Regions from separate parts of the Thioalkalivibrio sp. AKL8 genome, predicted to be linked through region 3. Evidence: predicted binding sites of a transcription regulator. Region 3 holds the regulator's gene; each other region holds the start of a gene.

Region 1 (5,456 bases), on a different contig from region 3:
GTTCGGCCTCAGGCCCGGAGACACGCTGCATCGCCGTCGGCAGGTCGGCGAACGCATCCTCGCCACTGATCAGCGCATCCAGCGCCGGATCGGTCAGCAGCGACAGCGCCAGCGCCAGGCGGCGGCGATAGTCCCAGCGCGCCGCGCGCTCCGGCGGGATGCGTCCGACCTGCGAGCTGCGCAACGTCAGCCGCCGCGAGTGAAAGGCCTCGCCCAACGGCGCCGGCACCGGCTGATCGCCGTACCAGCTCATCTCCACCACCCGGGCCTCGACCCCGGCGAGCGCCAGCGCCTGCTCCAGCCCGGCCGGGTTGCCGCTGGCATGCACGACCCCGTCCAGGCCCTGCAGGTCCGGATTCGCTTGCGCCGCGTCCGGGGTGCAAAGGCTCAACCCCAGCCGGGCCGCCACGGCCTCGCGCTGGGGGTTGGGGTCGATCAACGTCACCTCGGTGCCGGGGATCGCGCGCAGCAGCCAGGCCACCAGCAGCCCGACCACCCCCGCCCCGATCACGGCGATGCGATCCCCCGGACCGGAGTGCGCATCCCAGACTGCGTTGATCGCCGTCTCCATGTTGGCCGCCAGCACCGCGCGCTCCGCGGGCACCGCATCCGGGATCGGGACCACCGCGGCCGCGGGAACGACGTAGGCGCTCTGGTGCGGATACAGACAGAACACCCGCTGCCCGAGCGGCGCATCCCCTTCGTCCCCCGCCTCGACCGTTCCGACGCTGATGTATCCGTACTTGACCGGCCCGGGGAACTCGCCCGCCTGGAACGGCGCGCGCATTGCCTGATGCTGGCTCGCGGGGACCCGGCCATGAAAGACCAGCGACTCGGTCCCGCGACTGATCGCGGAAAACTGCGTGCGCACCCGCACCTCCCCCGACACCGGCTCCGCCAGTGCCTCCGGGCGCAGTTCGCCCGTGCCGGGACCGACCACCCAGAAGGCCTGTTCGGGAGCCGGCGTGTTCACCGGAAGCACTGCAAGGTCAGGGTGCAAGGCGGCGTCATCATCCGCGCAGTGTGGGCGAAGCGTATTCCAAGCGGCAACTCCCGGCGCGCGGCGTGGTCGCAAGGCAAGGCCCCGGAGACCTCCCACGGAGGGCTACAATCCCCCCATGGAATCATCCACCGCCAAACGTCGCTCCGCGGCGCGGATACGGACCGGTCTCCGCGTCTGGGCGGCCGACGGGCTCGTCGCCGGCCTGCTGGGCCTGGTCGTCACGGCAACGCTGATGCTGCACGCCGAACTGGGACCGCACGCAATCATCGGCTTTGTCGTGCTCTGGTTCATGCTCGGCGCCCTGCTCGCCACCACCACCCCCCCGGACGGACTGGCCCGGGACGGGCGTGGCCCCGGCCCGGCCAACCGGGTCACGCTGCTGCGCGCCGCCCTGACCGCACCCCTGGGGGCCCTGGTATTCGCCCCCCCTGCCACGGGTGACCCATTGCTGGCCCTCTGGGTGATTGCGCTGGCGGGTCTGGCCCTGCTGCTGGACGGGCTCGACGGGGCCGTCGCGCGGCGCACCGACAGCGCCACCGCATTCGGCGCCCGCTTCGACATGGAATTGGACGCAGCGATGATCCTGGCTTTGTCCGTGCTCGCCTGGCAGATGACCGCGGTCGGCCCCTGGGTGATCCTGATCGGGCTGATGCGCTATGCCTTCGTGCTGGCCGCCCGCCCCTGGCCCTGGCTGGCCGGGGCGCTGCCACCCAGCCGCCGCCGCCAGACCGTCTGCGTGCTGCAGACCGTAGTGCTGCTTCTGGTGCTGATCCCCGGCCTGCCCGCCAGCGCCGCCATCACCATCGCCCTGGCCGGCCTGCTGGCCCTCGGCCTGTCCTTTGCCGTGGATATCCACTGGCTCTACCGCCACCGACCGGAGGTGTGTCATGACTGACGCCCGCAACCACCGCTTTTCCAGCCGCCTGCGCTCCGCGCTCCTGACCTGCCTGATGACCGCGACCTTCGCCCTGCCCGCTGCCGCCCTGGCCGATGCCGACCGCTGGGTCATCGACCCCGACCACTTCGCAGTCGGTTTCCTGGTCGATCACGCCGGCTACGCCAAGGTCATGGGCATGTTCCTGGAGGCCGAGGGCGAGTTCACCTTCGACCCGGACTCGGGCGAACTGGAGGGCGGCTTCTTCGTCATCAAGACCGACAGCGTGTTCACCAACCACGCCGAGCGCGACGACCACCTGCGCAACGAGGACTTCCTGCACGTCGAGGCGTACCCGGAGATGCGCTTCACCGCCACGCGCTACCAGCCCACCGGCGAGAACACCGGGCGCCTGAGTGGCGGCCTGGAGCTGCTGGGCGAGACCCGCACCATCCATCTCGACGTGACCATCAACAAGGTCGGGCGCTACCCGTTCCCGCTGGGTGGCCTGTTCGGCCGCCCGTACGTGCTGGGGGCGTCGATGCGTGGCAGCTTCGATCGTTCCGATTTCGGCATGACCTACGGCCTGACCCGCGACATCGTTGGCGACGAGGTCGAACTGATGATCGAGTTCGAGGCGCAGCGGCAGTAACGGACGGCCGCCTGAATGGGTTCACCACGAACACTCAAAGAGACGAAGGAAACACCGGGGCGTGTAACCACAGAGGGCACCCAAGGCACGGAGCATGGAAGGCTCCCGGCCTGCCGCGCAGGGCGGGCGCGACGGCTCTGGACGGAAGACCGCGTGATCGCGGGGTCCGGGGGCATCCGGACGCAGCGGCTCCGACACCCGGGACCAAAACACTCCCGCGTCATCCCGGCCGTAGCGCAGCGCAGAGCCGGGATCTCCAGCCCATGACCCCCACGCCGCCGCGCACCCCCGCGAGATCCCGGATCACCGCTTCGTGGTTTCCGGGATGACGATGTAGGAGGCGCCTGGAGACACGGGCCCGCACGGGCCTTGAGCCTGGCTGACGCTCGTTGCTAATCAGGAAACGAAAAGGCCCCGGGTAGTAACGCGCCGGGGCCTTGCAGGGCGAAAGGACTGGGGGGGGGCGTCAGGCGGTCGTGTTGATGTTGGTGCCCACGTTTGCCGGCAGACCCTGCGTGGCGGCCTGCATCTCGCCAATGTCGGGCAGTGCCTCCAGCATCGACTGAGCGGCCATCTCCTGCGACTCCATCGCCTTCTTCTGCAGGGCCACATCTTTCTGCATGGCCAGCTGCTGCTGGCTTTGCTGGGTGGCCGTTGCGGCAATCGCGCTTGCGTCCATCCTGGTACTCCCGAAATCTGAATGTACAGGCCCGCCAGCGCTCAGGACGACGGACCTGCCCCCGGTGACGGCCGTATCCCGCAAGACTTGAGCCTCCATGCACGATTTTTTCGCACGCGGGAGAATTTTCAACGCACAACCGCACGAACGACCATCAGCACCGGAACTCTCGTCGCCGATCCTTCCCCTTCTTCCCGCCTGCGTGCCCTTCGTGGTGAACAAGGTCCTCGACCTTCAATCAGTCTTCCCGGCGTTGTGTCCGGCAGGACCTTCGGGCGCTCGGCAGACCCGCGCGGCAAAGCGCCGCATCACGCCACGGGCCACGCGATCCTCGGGTTCGATACAGAACCCGGCCTGCTCCACCGCGGCCTCGGTATCGCGATTCGGATGGCAACCGCCGGTGACGCAGGTCCAGGCCGGCTGCACCCGGTCCTGCGCCCGTCCCAGCAGCGGGCGGGTGTGGCGCACATGCTCCAGCATGCGCAGCGCGCCGCCGTCCGCCAGCACCCGGCGCACCTCGCCCAGAGCCCGCGGCGGGTCCTGGACGCTGCAGAAAACCAGGCCGGAGACCACGCTATCGAACACCCCATCCGCAAATGGCAGCGCCTCGGCCTTCGCCACCACCAGCGGGACCGTCGGCGCACGGCGTCGCGCCCACCGCAGCGCGGCCAGGTCCGGATCCATGCCGATCACTTGCGTCGGATCCGCGTACAGCGGCAGATCGCGCCCGGTCCCGCAGCCGACCTCCAGCACCCGGCCTTCGGCGCCCTCAACCAGGCGCCGTCGCCAGCGACGCAGCCCCAGAAGATCGGCACCGGCCATCAGGCCGTCATACAGCCAGGGGATCTGTTCAAGACCGCGCATCGCGACTCCGTGGGTGCCAGGGGGGGGAGAAATGTGACGCATGCCACATTCTTTCGGCGGGTGGCAGGAACCTGTTTCCACAGTCCCTGTCCACTTATACAAGTTGCGGAAATCATCGGCTCGTGGCAACGGCAGCCGGTGATCCGCCGTTCGGACGCAAACCCTCCATCACACGGGTGTCCGAATGATCTTTGGCCCGGCGTCTTCGCCGGGCCATTTTTTTGTGTGGCCGCTCCGACCGGTACAGGCTGACGCGTTCGCGCCAGCACAGCGTCCCCCTCAGTTGCCGGTACGCCCGATCAGGTTGAGGAACTCGCGCCGGGTGCGGCCGTCCTCGCGGAAGGCGCCCAGCATCACCGAGGTCGCCATGGAGGAGTGCTGCTTCTCCACCCCGCGCATGGTCATGCACATGTGCTTGGCATCCACCACCACGCCAACCCCCTTGGCCCCCGTCACCTGCATCAGCGCCTCGGCAATCTCGCGGGTCAGGCTCTCCTGGATCTGCAGCCGTGCAGCGAACATGTCCACGATGCGGGCAATCTTCGACAGGCCGATCACCTTGCCATCGGGCAGGTAGGCGACATGCACCTTGCCGATGATCGGCAGCAGGTGATGCTCGCACAGGGAGTACAACTCGATATCGCGCAGCAGGACCATCTCGTCGTTATCGGACGAGAACAGCGCATCATTCACGATGGTGTCCAGGTCCTGCTGGTAGCCACGCGTCAGATATTGCATGGCCTTGGCTGCGCGCATCGGCGTGTCCCGCAGGCCCTCGCGTTGCGGATTCTCGCCGAGCCCGGCGAGAATCTCGCGGTAGTGCTCGGCGAGTTGTTCCGGGGCGGCCAGCGGCTGGCCCGAGGCAGGGGTGGCCGTCGGCTCGTCGGCCATGCGGTCATCTGCGTTCATCGATGGTTCCTTGTTCTCGTTCATTCTCGCGTTCTTCCTCTTTCCTGCTCAGGCCGCGATGGTGACCGCGAGGCCGGAGGCCAGGGCCAGCATCGCGCCCACGGTCAGCACCAGGCGCAGACCGAGATAGCCACGGGGCAACGCCCGCCGTTGCAGGCTCAGCCGATCCACCCACCACACCCCAAGAAACAGCACGGCCAGCGTCATCAAGGCCTGCGGCAGCGGCTGCAGCACCGCCAGCCAGGCCAGGACGGACGGCACCACCGCCCACACCGGCGCCGAGAGCGGACCCACCCGGTGCTGCCGATCCGCCAGATAGATTCCCCAGTGGACCGCCCCCAGGAACGACAGGATCACCGCACCATAGAGCGCCAGGGCCTCCAGTGCGAAAACCTGCCATTCGGGCTGGGCCATCCAGGCCCCGATGCCGAAGAACGCGAAGGGTAGCAGCCCGGCGTACCCGAGCACCTGCAAC
Region 2 (5,456 bases), on a different contig from region 3:
AGCCCATCGACTGGGACCGACTGGCACGCGAGCTGGAGGTTTCCGGGCGGCGCGGCGTCACCCGAAGGTTGCGTCGCGCCGCCCGGAACTGGCTGGAGGCCCGGAGCCTGTAACCCGCCCGGTCAGAGCCGGAACTGGGCCAGTGCCTGCTGGATCTCCTTCTCTACCTGCTTGAGCTCGTCGGAGGCGGCGCTGACGCGGTCGGCGGTATTAGCCGACTGATCCGCCTCGTCGGAGATCTGCACGATGTTGCGGTTGATGTCCTCGACTACCGTGCTCTGTTCGCGCGAGGCGACCGCGATCTGCTCGGTCATCTCCACGATCGTGGTCACCGACTGGCGGATCTGTTGCAGGGCACCGTTCACCTCGGAGGTGTGCTCCATGGTGGCCTCGGCCTCTTCCTGGCCGTGCTGCATGGCCTTCACCGCGCTGGTGGTGGCGGACTGCAGGCGCGCGATCATGGTCTCGATCTCGTCGGTGGATTCCTGCGTACGGGTCGCCAGCTTGCGTACCTCGTCGGCCACCACCGCGAAGCCGCGGCCGTGTTCACCGGCGCGGGCGGCCTCGATGGCCGCGTTCAGGGCCAGCAGGTTGGTCTGTTCGGCCACGCCGCGGATCACCTCGAGGATGGTCCCGATCTGCTTCGAGTCCTCGCCCAGCTTGGCCACGGTGTCGGCCGCCTGTTCGACCGTCCCGAGCAGCGAGGCCATGGACTCGATGTTCTTGCTCATCACCTCGGAGCCGTTGTTCACTGCATTCCCGGCCTCCTGGCCCGCCTGGGAGGTCGCATCGGTGTTGCGGGCGATCTCCTCGGCGCTGCTTTGCAGTTCGTTGATCGCGGTGGCGACGCGGTCGGTCTCGTCGCGCTGGCGCGAGACGGCCTCGCGGGCCTGGTAGGCCTCCTGGTTCAGGTTCTCGGTGGCGCGATTCAGCGTCTCGGTGCCGCCGCGGGCATTGCCGATGGCCTGGGCGATCTTGTCGGTGAAGCGGTTGAAGGCCCGGCCCAGCTGTGCGGTTTCGATCAGGCCGTTCTCGTCCAGGCGGCGGCTCAGGTCGCCGTCGCCGTCCGCGATCTCCTCGAGTGCCGCGGTCGAGTGGGCCAGGGCGCGCCGGACCACCAGGATGATGAACACCGCGCCGGCCAAGCCCAGAATCACGCCAATCAGGGCCAGTACGCCCTGGGTGGTCTGGGTCGCGCGCATGTCGGCGGTCAGGGCGGCGGCGCTGCGCTCGGCGCGATTGGTAATCCGCTCGCTGAGTCCCTGCAGGTGGTCACGCGCCTCGATTAGCACGGGCCCGATCTCGGTACGGATCAGGTAGGCGTCTTGCAGCGCCTGTTCGCTGCCGTGGATCTCGATCAGGTCATCCAGCGCCGTGTTCTGGGTGTCCAGCGCCCCCTGAAAGTCCTCCAGCGCGATCTGCTGTTCGAAGTCCAGCTCGTCGAACTGGTCCATCAGCTGTGCGGTGATGTCGTTGGTGCGAGTCGCGAACAGTCGGACATTCTCGCGGAAGGCATCGTCACGGAAGGCGATAAAACCGCGCAGGTTCGAGGTGACCTGCACCACCGACATGCGCAGGTCATGCAGGGTGTCGAGACGATCCCAGGACCGCTGGAAGCGCGGGAGGCCCATCTCGGCGCTGATCATCATGTTGGTCTGCTGGGTCATCTCGCGGCTGGCAGGGTTGGCCCGGGCATTGGCGATTCCCAGCGCCGGCATGTTTTCGGCGGCGTTTTCGGCAACCTCGATCAGTCGGTCCTCGAAGCTGGCGAACTGGTTGACCAGGCGGCGGACCTCGGTTGCGCTGGCGGACAGTTCCTCGTCGGCAGCGATCACCGGGTTGTCGTTCAGGGCGCGGGTTGCGCCATCGAGGTCACGCATCGCGTTTTGCCACGCGTCGCGGTGGGACTGCTCCTCGCTCATCAGGTAGAACCCGAGAAACGCAGCGCTCTCCTGCAGCAATTGCTCGACGTCATTGACCCGGGCTACCGCCGGGTAGTCGGCCTGGGTGAGCTGTTCAACCCCTTGGCTGCCCGTACTCATCGCGCGCAGGGCCAGCAGGGAGTTGATGATCAGGATGGCGACCACCAGGCCAAAGCCGGCAATCAGTAGCCCCCGAATGGAGAGTTTGTCCAGCATGCGATGACTCCTTCTGGGCGCCTTGTGTCCGGCGCTTCACGAACCGGCCGCGGCCATTACGACCGCGGACTCGAAAGGTGGTGATTCAACCCCTGTTACGGCCGGCCGCGCTCAGAGTTGAGCCGGTTATTCAGGGAGTCGCCGGAGGATAGACGTGCCGGGGCTTAGTCGGATTCCAGCTGTTCCCAGCGCTCGTAGCAGAGGGCCAGTTCTGACTCGACGGCTTCGAGCCGCGCCTGCAGTTCGCGCATGCGGTCACCGTCGCGCAGGGCATCCGGCTCGGTCATGGCCGTGGTCAGGCTTTGCTGTTCCTGTTCCAGGGCCTCGATCTGTGCCGGCAGGGCCTCCAGTTCGCGCGCGGTCTTGTAGGACCGTTTGCGTGGGGTCGTCGGTGCCGGCTCGGGTGCGGGCGCCGCGGGTTTCGCCGCGGGCTCGGCCTTCGCGGTCGCTCCGGACTCGCCCTCCAGCAGGCGCCGGGTGACCCGTTCGGGCAGGTCGGACCAGCCGCCGACGAACTCCTCGACCGCGCCATCGCCCGGCAGGACCAGGGTGGAGGTCGCGACGTTGTCGAGGAAAGAGCGGTCGTGACTGACCACGATAACGGTGCCGGTGTACTCGATCAGCAGCTGCTCCAGCAGCTCCAGCGTCTCCACGTCCAGGTCGTTGGTCGGCTCGTCGAGCACCAGCAGGTTCGCCGGGCGCAGGAACAGCTTCGCCAGCAGCAGGCGGTTGCGCTCGCCCCCGGACAGCGCCGATACCGGCTGGCGGGCACGCGCGGGCGGGAACAGGAAGTCTTCCAGATAGGACAGGATGTGGCGGCTCTCGCCGTTGACCATGACCCGGTCGCGGCCCTCGCCGACCGCATCCTGAACCGTGGTCGCCTCGTCCAGACGGGCACGGGCCTGATCGAAGTAGGCGATCTCCAGCTGGGTGCCCAGCTTGACGCTGCCTGCGAGCGGCTCCATCTGGCCCAGGAGTCCGCGCAGCAGGGTGGTCTTGCCGGCCCCGTTGGGTCCGACGATGCCCAGGGCATCCCCGCGCTGCAGCAGCAGGTTCACGTCGCGCACGATGGGCGTGTCGTAGCCGAAATCGGCGTGTTCCGCCTCGATCACCAGGCGTCCGGAGCGCTGCTCCGGACTCAGCTTCATCTTTACCTGGCCGCCGCGTTCACGGCGTTCGGCACGCTTGCGACGCAATGCCTGGAGTGCCCGCACGCGGCCTTCGTTGCGGGTGCGTCGCGCCTTGATGCCCTGGCGCACCCAGACCTCCTCCTGGGCCAGCTTGCGGTCGAACTCCGCGCGCTGGGTCGCCTCCGTTTCCAGCCTTTCGGCCTGGCGCTCGCGGAAGGCCTCGATGGATGGTGGGTGCTCGTACAGATGCCCGCGGTCCAGCTCCAGGATGCGCGTGGCCACGCTCTCCATGAACTGGCGATCATGGCTGATGAACACCACGGTCAGTCCGCTCTCGATCAGGAACTGTTCCAGCCAGCGGATCGCGGCCACGTCCAGGTGGTTGGTGGGTTCGTCGAGCAGCAGCAATTGCGGGCGTTGCACCAGCTCGCGCGCCAGCCACACCCGTCGCTTCAGCCCGCCCGACAGCGCGGCGAACTGCGCCTCGGGATCCAGGCTCAGGTGCGAAATCGTGGTCTCTACCCGGTTCTGCAGGCTCCAGCCGTCGATGGCGTCGAGTTTCGATTGCACCGGCCCCATCTTGTCCAGGGCGTCCATGTCACCCGATGCAGCGGCCTGGCTCAGGTGGTGGAAGCGTTCCAGCAACCGGCCGGCCTCGCCGAGGCCCTCGGCGACCACGTCAAAGACCGTCCCTTCGATTCCGGGCGGTAGTTCCTGGGTCAGGTAGGCGGTGGTCAGGCCATCCTGGCGGGTCAGTTCGCCGGAATCGGCCTGGGCTTCGCCGGTGATGACCTTGAGCAGGGTGGACTTGCCCTCGCCGTTGCGCCCGGCGATCGCGACGCGTTCGCCGGGCTCCAGGCTCATGTTGACGCCATCGAGCAGGGAGGCCATGCCGTAGGCCAGGTGGATGTTGCGCAGGGTGAGAAGTGCCATTCGAATTCCGGTCGCGAGCAAGTGTTGTTGCGGGCGTCAAGACTATCACCTTGGCGTGCCGTAGCGCGCACCGTGAGGCCTTTCAGGCTCGCCATCCCGGAGCGCGAATTGCGTTCTTTCTACTGCCTGCCGGGAGAGGCCGGGCCTGGTTCGCCATCTGGTGTTTACGGTGCTTTCGTCCGGCCGCCTGCCAGGCGCTGACTCGCCAGCGCGCCGCGAGGTACTTCTTTTCTCGTGCAAAGAAGTACCCACGAAACACGCCCGACTGCCGCGACCCCGGCCCGCTGCGCGGGCCGGGGTTTCCCTCGCTCCGAGGCTTTTCGCGGGCGGCGCTGAACTCGCTGCGCCTTCGGCTCCGCTCAGACATCCAGCGCCTTGAATCCCGCGAAAAGCCTCTCCACTCGGCGCGACGACAACGGGGAGGCAGGTCCAAACAACGGCTATCCCAGCGTTCCTGCCGGTGGATGATGGCTAGGTCTTCGAGCATCTTTGGCACGCTCGGCCTGCGGCCATGGCGTGCCGCGCCCGCGAAGCGGGCGCCGGGGGGGCGTAGGATGTGATGAGCGCAGCGAATCGCATCGGGATTTCGCGCGGCGTGGGAAACGGTGCGTTTCGCTGCGCTCAACCGCACCCTACGGGGTGCGGGCTGGTTGCTGGTGTCTGGATACCGCCTGTTTTGGCCTTCTTCTCCCGTATGGAGCCCCTCGCGGAGGGCGTGATGGGCCGGGAGAAGGCGCTGGATGTCTGAGCGAAGCGCAGCGTAGCGAGTTCAGCGCCGCCGGCCCAGCGCGTCCGGAGCGAGGTTCCCGGGCGAAATCCGGGTGCCCTTCTTTGGGTACTTTCTTGGGCAAGCAAGAAAGTCCCTCGGGGCGCGCTGGCGAGTCAGCGCTCGGCAGGCGGCGGACCGGAGGCACGTAAACACCAGAGGAAGAACCGGGGCCAGCCACAACTAGGCAGGCGGCGGGCCAAGGGCACCGTAAACACCGACGACGAACAGCGGCCAGTCGGCGAGAAAGAGGCGGGCGTCAGGCTTCGCCCATGAGCCAGGCGCTCACGGCGCCGGCGAGGCTCATCAGCGCGAGCACGAAGATGGCGACGTCGGTGCCGGCCAGCTGGGCCAGCAGCCCGAACAGGCCGCCGATCAGTAGCAGGCCGCCGATGACGGTGTTGCTGACGGCGGTGAACGCGGCGCGCGTTTCCTGGGTTGCCATGTCGACCAGGTACGTCTTGCGGCCCAGACGCACGCCGGCATGGC
Region 3 (5,456 bases):
AGCCGGTTCGGGCGATGCCGGACCTCCGCCCTTGGCCTGCAACTCGTCCAGCAAATTCTCGAACTCGTCGTCGCTGATCAGATCACCGCCCGAGTCTTCGCTGGCCCCGGCGTCGCCCGGCACGGCCGCGTCCACGGGTGCCGGGGCCCCGTCACCATGCAACGTATCCAGCAGGGCCTCGAACTCGTCGTCCGTGATCTCCTCCCCACCGCCCACCATGGCGTCGCCGGGGGCCGAGGCCTGTGGCTCGGGGACGGGCTCCGGTTCAGGCGCGGGCGGCGCCCCGGCGGTATCTCCGGCGACATCTTCGTTTTTTGCCATGCGCCGCAGGTCCTCGACCACCGCGGCATCGGCGGGGGTCGGGTCCACTCCGGAACGCAGATCCCCGAACATGACGTTCAGGGAGTCCAGCACGCGGAGCATGGTGTCCATCAGATGGCTATCGGCACGGCGTTCGCCGTTGCGCAGCAGATTGAAGACGTCCTCGGCGTGATGACACACCGTCACCAGCGCATCCAGGCTCAAGAACCCGGCGCCCCCCTTGATGGTGTGGAAGCTTCGAAAGACCGCATTCAACAGATCCCGGTCGTCCGGGTTCTGTTCCAGGTCGATGAGTTGCTCGTTGAGCCCCTCCAGCAGTTCCCCGGCCTCGATCAGGAAGTCCTGAAGGATCTCGTCATTGGGGTCGATGGCCATTCAGTCTCTCCGGTCCCGTGGCGCCAGTCGTATGGGGGGCACTGCTAGAAGCCCAGGCTTGATAGCAGATCGTCCACCTCGTCCTGTCCTTGAACGACATCTGCGCTGGAATCTTGAGTCTTGGGCACACTGGGGCCGTGACCCTTGCGGTCCGCCTCGCGGTCTTCTTCGCCACGATCCAGGGACGCCTCGGCCGCTTCGACCTGCTCCATGCGCCCGCTGGAGAGCCGAATCAGGGTAACGAGGTTCTCTTCGAGGTCAGTCACCAACTGGATCACCCGGCGAATCACCTGGCCGGTAATGTCCTGATAACTTTGTGCCATCAGCACCTCGGAGAGCAGCCGCCGCAACTCCTCGGCGTCCTCGCCCGCCTGCCCGAAGAAGCTGTCCAGCTCACGCGCGAAATCGCGGAATTCGTCCACCGAGAGCTGCCGGTTGCGAAACCGCGTCCATTTGGCGGTCAAGTCGGCCGCCTGCTGGCTGAACGACTCGGCGATCGGCAGGCTCGACTCGATGGCGCCCATCGTGGCGTGCGCGGCCTGCTCGGTCATGGTGACCACGTAGTTCAGGCGTTCCTTCGCATCCGGGATCTCCGCCTGCGTCAGCTCCACCAGACGCGAGTCCCCACGGAAACTCTGCAAGGCCTCGTGAAGGTCGCGCGTCAGCTTGCCCAGTTCATCGAAGAGCTCGCGGTCGTAAGGACGCGCAAGATCCTGCACCAGCGCGCGCGCCGCCGCGTCGTCGCCCGCCTCGAGCGTCTGCACCAGTTGTCGGGCCAGCTCGAGCTGGCCGTCGCGTGGGGGGTGTTCCTGTTCAGTCATGAGGAGCCTCTTGCTGGTACGGCGCCGAAGGAGCCGGGTCACGCCCACCCGCGCAAGCGAGACGGACGTCGTCCGTATTCACCACCGGGCGATCCTTAGCCCTGTGCTTCAATACGTTCGAAGATCTTGTCGATCTTTTCCTTCAGCGTTTCGGCGGTAAACGGCTTGACCACATAACCGTTCACACCCGCCTCCGCGGCCTCCACGATCTGGTCGCGCTTGGCCTCGGCCGTCACCATCAGCACCGGCATCGACTTCAGGTTGGCATCCGCCCGGACGGCCTTCAGCAGGTCGATGCCCGGCATGTTGGGCATGTTCCAGTCGGTAATCAGGAAGTCGAAATCACCATTTTGCAGCATCGGCAGCGCGGTGCTGCCGTCGTCGGCTTCCTGCGTATTATTGAAGCCAAGATCGCGCAAGAGGTTCTTGATAATGCGCCGCATCGTGGAAAAATCGTCCACGATGAGAATTTTCATTCCCTTGTCCACACGTCACTCCGGGATTCGTAAGGTGAGTTTTAGAATAACTGCAAAGCCGCGCCGTCTTCGAGCCACGACCCCATGCGCGCGCGCAGCCGAATGACCGCCTGGCTGCGAATCTGGCTCACGCGCGACTCGGTCACGCCCAGAACAGCCCCGATCTCGCGCAGATTCAGTTCTTCGGTGTAATACAGCGAAAGCACCAGGCGTTCGCGTTCAGGCAGATCCCCAAGGGCCTCGGCCAACTCCTCGCGAAACTCGCCAGCCTCAAGGCTACGCGACGGCGAGACTTCCTGCCCCTCGATCACGCGATCGGCCCCGTCATCCCCGCCACCCAGATCGTCCAGTGCAAACAGATGGGCCCCGGCGTGGTCCTTGAGCATGTCGTAATAGTCATCGATAGGCACGTCCAGCTCGGCCGCCACCTCGCTCCCACGCGCCGCACGCCCCTCGCGGGCCTCGACACTCTGGATCGCGGCGGCAATACGCCGGCTGTTGCGATGCACCGAACGTGGCGTCCAGTCACTGCGACGCAACTCGTCGATCATCGCGCCGCGGATGCGGATTCCGGCGTAGGTGGCAAAGGTCGCCCCCTGCCCGCCCTCGAACTGCCGCGCCGCCTCCAGCAGACCGATCATGCCGGCCTGGATCAGGTCATCGACCTGGACCGAGGCCGGTAGACGGGCCATCAGGTGGTGCGCAATGCGATGCACCAGTTCAACGTGATCGGCAATCAGCTTCTCGTGTCCACCGGTCGCGGTGGACGTCGCCTGGTAGCCGGAAAGGCGATTACGCGTCGTCATCATGCGCTCTGCAGCATTCGTTCCACGAAGAACCCGACGCCCCCGTGGTCACCCCCACCGACTGGCCAGCGATCCACCGTGTGTGCCAGGTCGGCAAACGCCTTGCCAGCCGGACTGCCGGGATACTGCTGAACCACCGGCGCCCTTTTCTGCACGGCCTTGCGCAGATGTTCGTCCATGGGGATATAGCCGGCCAGGTCCAGGACCACCTCCGGCAGGTACTTGCCGCAGACGGTATTGAGTTTCTGCATCAGCCGCTCCGCCCCCTCGCGTCCGCTGACCATGTTCGTGACCATGCGGAAACGCCGCAGGCCGTGGTCACGGTGCAGCACCTTGATCAAGGCATAGGCATCGGTAATCGAAGCCGGCTCGTCGCAGACCACCACCAGGGTCTCCTGTACCGCCCGGCAGAACGAAGTCACCGACTCCTGCAGGCCTGCGGCGGTGTCCACGATCAGGACATCCAGCGGCCTGCGGTAGGCGCTGAAGGCATGGATCAGCCCTGCGTGCTCCGCCGGCGTGAGGTTCGCCATCGCCGCGATACCGGAGGCCGACGGGACCACCTTCACCCCGTCCGGCCCCTGGACCAGGACATCGTCCAGGCTGTCCACCGCGCCGGTCACCAGATCATGCAGGGTGCGCTCCGGGCGCATCCCGAGCAACAGGTCCACGTTGGCCAGGCCCAGATCCGCATCGAACAGCATCACCTCGCGGCCCAACCGGGCCAGGCCGACCGCCAGATTGACCGACACGTTGGTCTTCCCGACCCCGCCCTTGCCCGACGCGACCGCAATGACCTTCAACGGCTTGTTAGTGCGTGGCATAACGCCCCTTTCCAACCGGCTGAATCAGTTCCAGTGTTGCCGGCTCGGTCCCCTGCGCCGGGCGCAGCGGCGCGCGCGAGCGTCGCGGCGGTTCCATTTCGGCCAGCCGTTCGGCAGCCCAGGTCTCACGGGCATTGCCACCCGCCCGCGCGCCCTCCGCGTCGTCGTCCAGCGCCAGGCGGGTCAGATACCCCGTATCAACCCGGTGAAAATCCTCGGCGATGCGCTGGCCATCGCTCACGAACCCAAGTCCCAGGTGCTGATCCAGCAGGACCGACAGGACCTCGCCCAGCTGTTCTGCCTCGTCCAGCTTGGTCAGCACCAGCGCCGAGGGATCCGCCTTGCGAAACGCGTCCAGCACCCGCCGCAACGTACTGCCCTGGGTCGTGGCCGACACGACCAACCAGCTCTCGGCGCGGATATCCGGCGGCAGATGCGCGAACAGCGACTCCTCCTCCACCGTGCGCGGCGCCTGCCCAGCAGTATCCACCAGGATCAGGTGGCCATCGTCCACGCGCCGCGCCAGATCGCGCAGTTCGCGCGCATTCTGCAACACGCGCACCGAGATCCCCGCCATCTGGGCGAAGGCTTGCAACTGCCGTGTTGCACCGATGCGCTGGCTATCGAGGGTCACCAGCGTAACCGAATCCGGTCCCATCCGACGGATCTGGCGCAACGCGATCCGTGCCAGCGTGGTGGTCTTGCCGACACCGGTCGGACCCACCATCGCCAGCAGCCCACCCTCGTCCAGGATCGCCGGGCGATGCGTGGCAATCGCGCCCGAAAGCCGCGCGCGGAGACGCTCCCAAGCCTGCTCGGGGGAGCTGTCATCGAGGATGCTGCCCGCCAGGCTGCGCGCCAGCGATTCACTAAAGCCGCGGTCGATCAGGCGGACCTTGCATTCTGCCGCCAGCGGATGACGGGCCGCCCAGCGAGCCTCGTCACTCTCCGCATACTGACGCGTCATCAGGCTGCGCAGGTCACGCAACTCCTGGCGCATCGCGGTGAGCTCGGGATCGGCCGGCCAGGAAGGGGCCGCCGAATTCGGGGCGCGGTCGGCAGTACGCGCCTCGCGGGCCGGCTTTGCAGCCTCCGGCTCGCGCACCGGCTCCGAGGACTCGCCATCCTCCAGGGCGGCGACCACCTCCAACCAGCCATCCACCCGGCGACTGGAGAGGATCACGGCATCCTCTCCCTGTTGTTCGCGCACCTGACGCATGGCGTCGCGCATGTCCCGGGCCCGATATCGTCTGACATTCATGCTTTGATCTCCTGCGCCGCTCGCGCGGCGGAACCCCTATGTCTCATGCGGACTGCTTCGCCGTTTCTTCCTGACCGACCGTGGCCACTACCCGAATCCGCCGGTTGTCGGGGATCTCGGTAAACGCCAGGACGGTCAGGCTGCGAACCGCGCCGCGCAACCAGCCGGCAATCCAGGAACGGATCTCCGGTGCCACCACCAGGATCGCCGCTTGACCGGCTGTCTCCTGGCGGCGCGCCGCGTCCGCAACCGAACGCTGCAACCGTTCCGCCAGCCCGGGCTCCAGTCCAACCGTGCCACCCGAGCTGCCCTGCAGGGACTTATGCAAGAGCTGTTCCAGCGATGGGTCCAGGGCAATCAGTGGCAGCTCATCCTCCGGTCCCACAAGGTCCTGGACGATGGAGCGCGCCAGCGCGACGCGCACCGCTGCGGTCAAAGTGCCGGGATCCTGACTCTTCACCCCGTCGTCTGCCAGGGTTTCGGCGATCGTGCGCAGGTCGCGGATCGAGACCTGCTCGGCCAGCAGGTTCTGCAACACCTTCAGCACGATCGAAAGCGACAGCGTCTTGGGC

What was found. The regulator FliA, encoded in region 3, starts transcription of late flagellar genes. The targets are predictions, from matches to a motif close to GCTAAAGTTNNNNNNNNNNCNGCCGATA.
Region 1: a site for FliA is predicted at 3,274-3,301, ahead of G335_RS0104520 (putative motility protein). Genes of this name have one in related genera too.
Region 2: a site for FliA is predicted at 2,234-2,261, ahead of G335_RS0100535 (methyl-accepting chemotaxis protein). Genes of this name have one in related genera too.

The regions. Positions count from the first base shown of each region.
Region 1 covers NZ_AQYF01000006.1:73,270-78,725, forward strand. The annotation lists gene G335_RS0104505 (zinc-binding alcohol dehydrogenase) at 1-982, opposite strand, end outside; gene G335_RS0104510 (CDP-alcohol phosphatidyltransferase family protein) at 1,119-1,898, shown strand; gene G335_RS0104515 (YceI family protein) at 1,891-2,529, shown strand; gene G335_RS0104520 (putative motility protein) at 2,996-3,208, opposite strand; gene G335_RS0104525 (class I SAM-dependent methyltransferase) at 3,443-4,072, opposite strand; gene folE (GTP cyclohydrolase I FolE) at 4,352-5,005, opposite strand; gene G335_RS0104535 (DUF3429 family protein) at 5,030-5,456, opposite strand, start outside.
Region 2 covers NZ_AQYF01000001.1:122,775-128,230, forward strand. The annotation lists gene G335_RS0100530 (GNAT family N-acetyltransferase) at 1-113, shown strand, start outside; gene G335_RS0100535 (methyl-accepting chemotaxis protein) at 123-2,138, opposite strand; gene G335_RS0100540 (ATP-binding cassette domain-containing protein) at 2,303-4,201, opposite strand; gene G335_RS14125 (hypothetical protein) at 4,761-4,949, shown strand; gene G335_RS0100545 (MFS transporter) at 5,227-5,456, opposite strand, start outside.
Region 3 covers NZ_AQYF01000009.1:429,233-434,688, forward strand. The annotation lists gene G335_RS0111375 (chemotaxis protein CheA) at 1-696, opposite strand, end outside; gene G335_RS0111380 (protein phosphatase CheZ) at 741-1,517, opposite strand; gene cheY (chemotaxis response regulator CheY) at 1,613-1,993, opposite strand; gene G335_RS0111390 (RNA polymerase sigma factor FliA) at 2,035-2,802, opposite strand; gene G335_RS0111395 (MinD/ParA family protein) at 2,799-3,623, opposite strand; partial or broken gene flhF (flagellar biosynthesis protein FlhF) at 3,792-4,884, opposite strand; gene flhA (flagellar biosynthesis protein FlhA) at 4,928-5,456, opposite strand, start outside.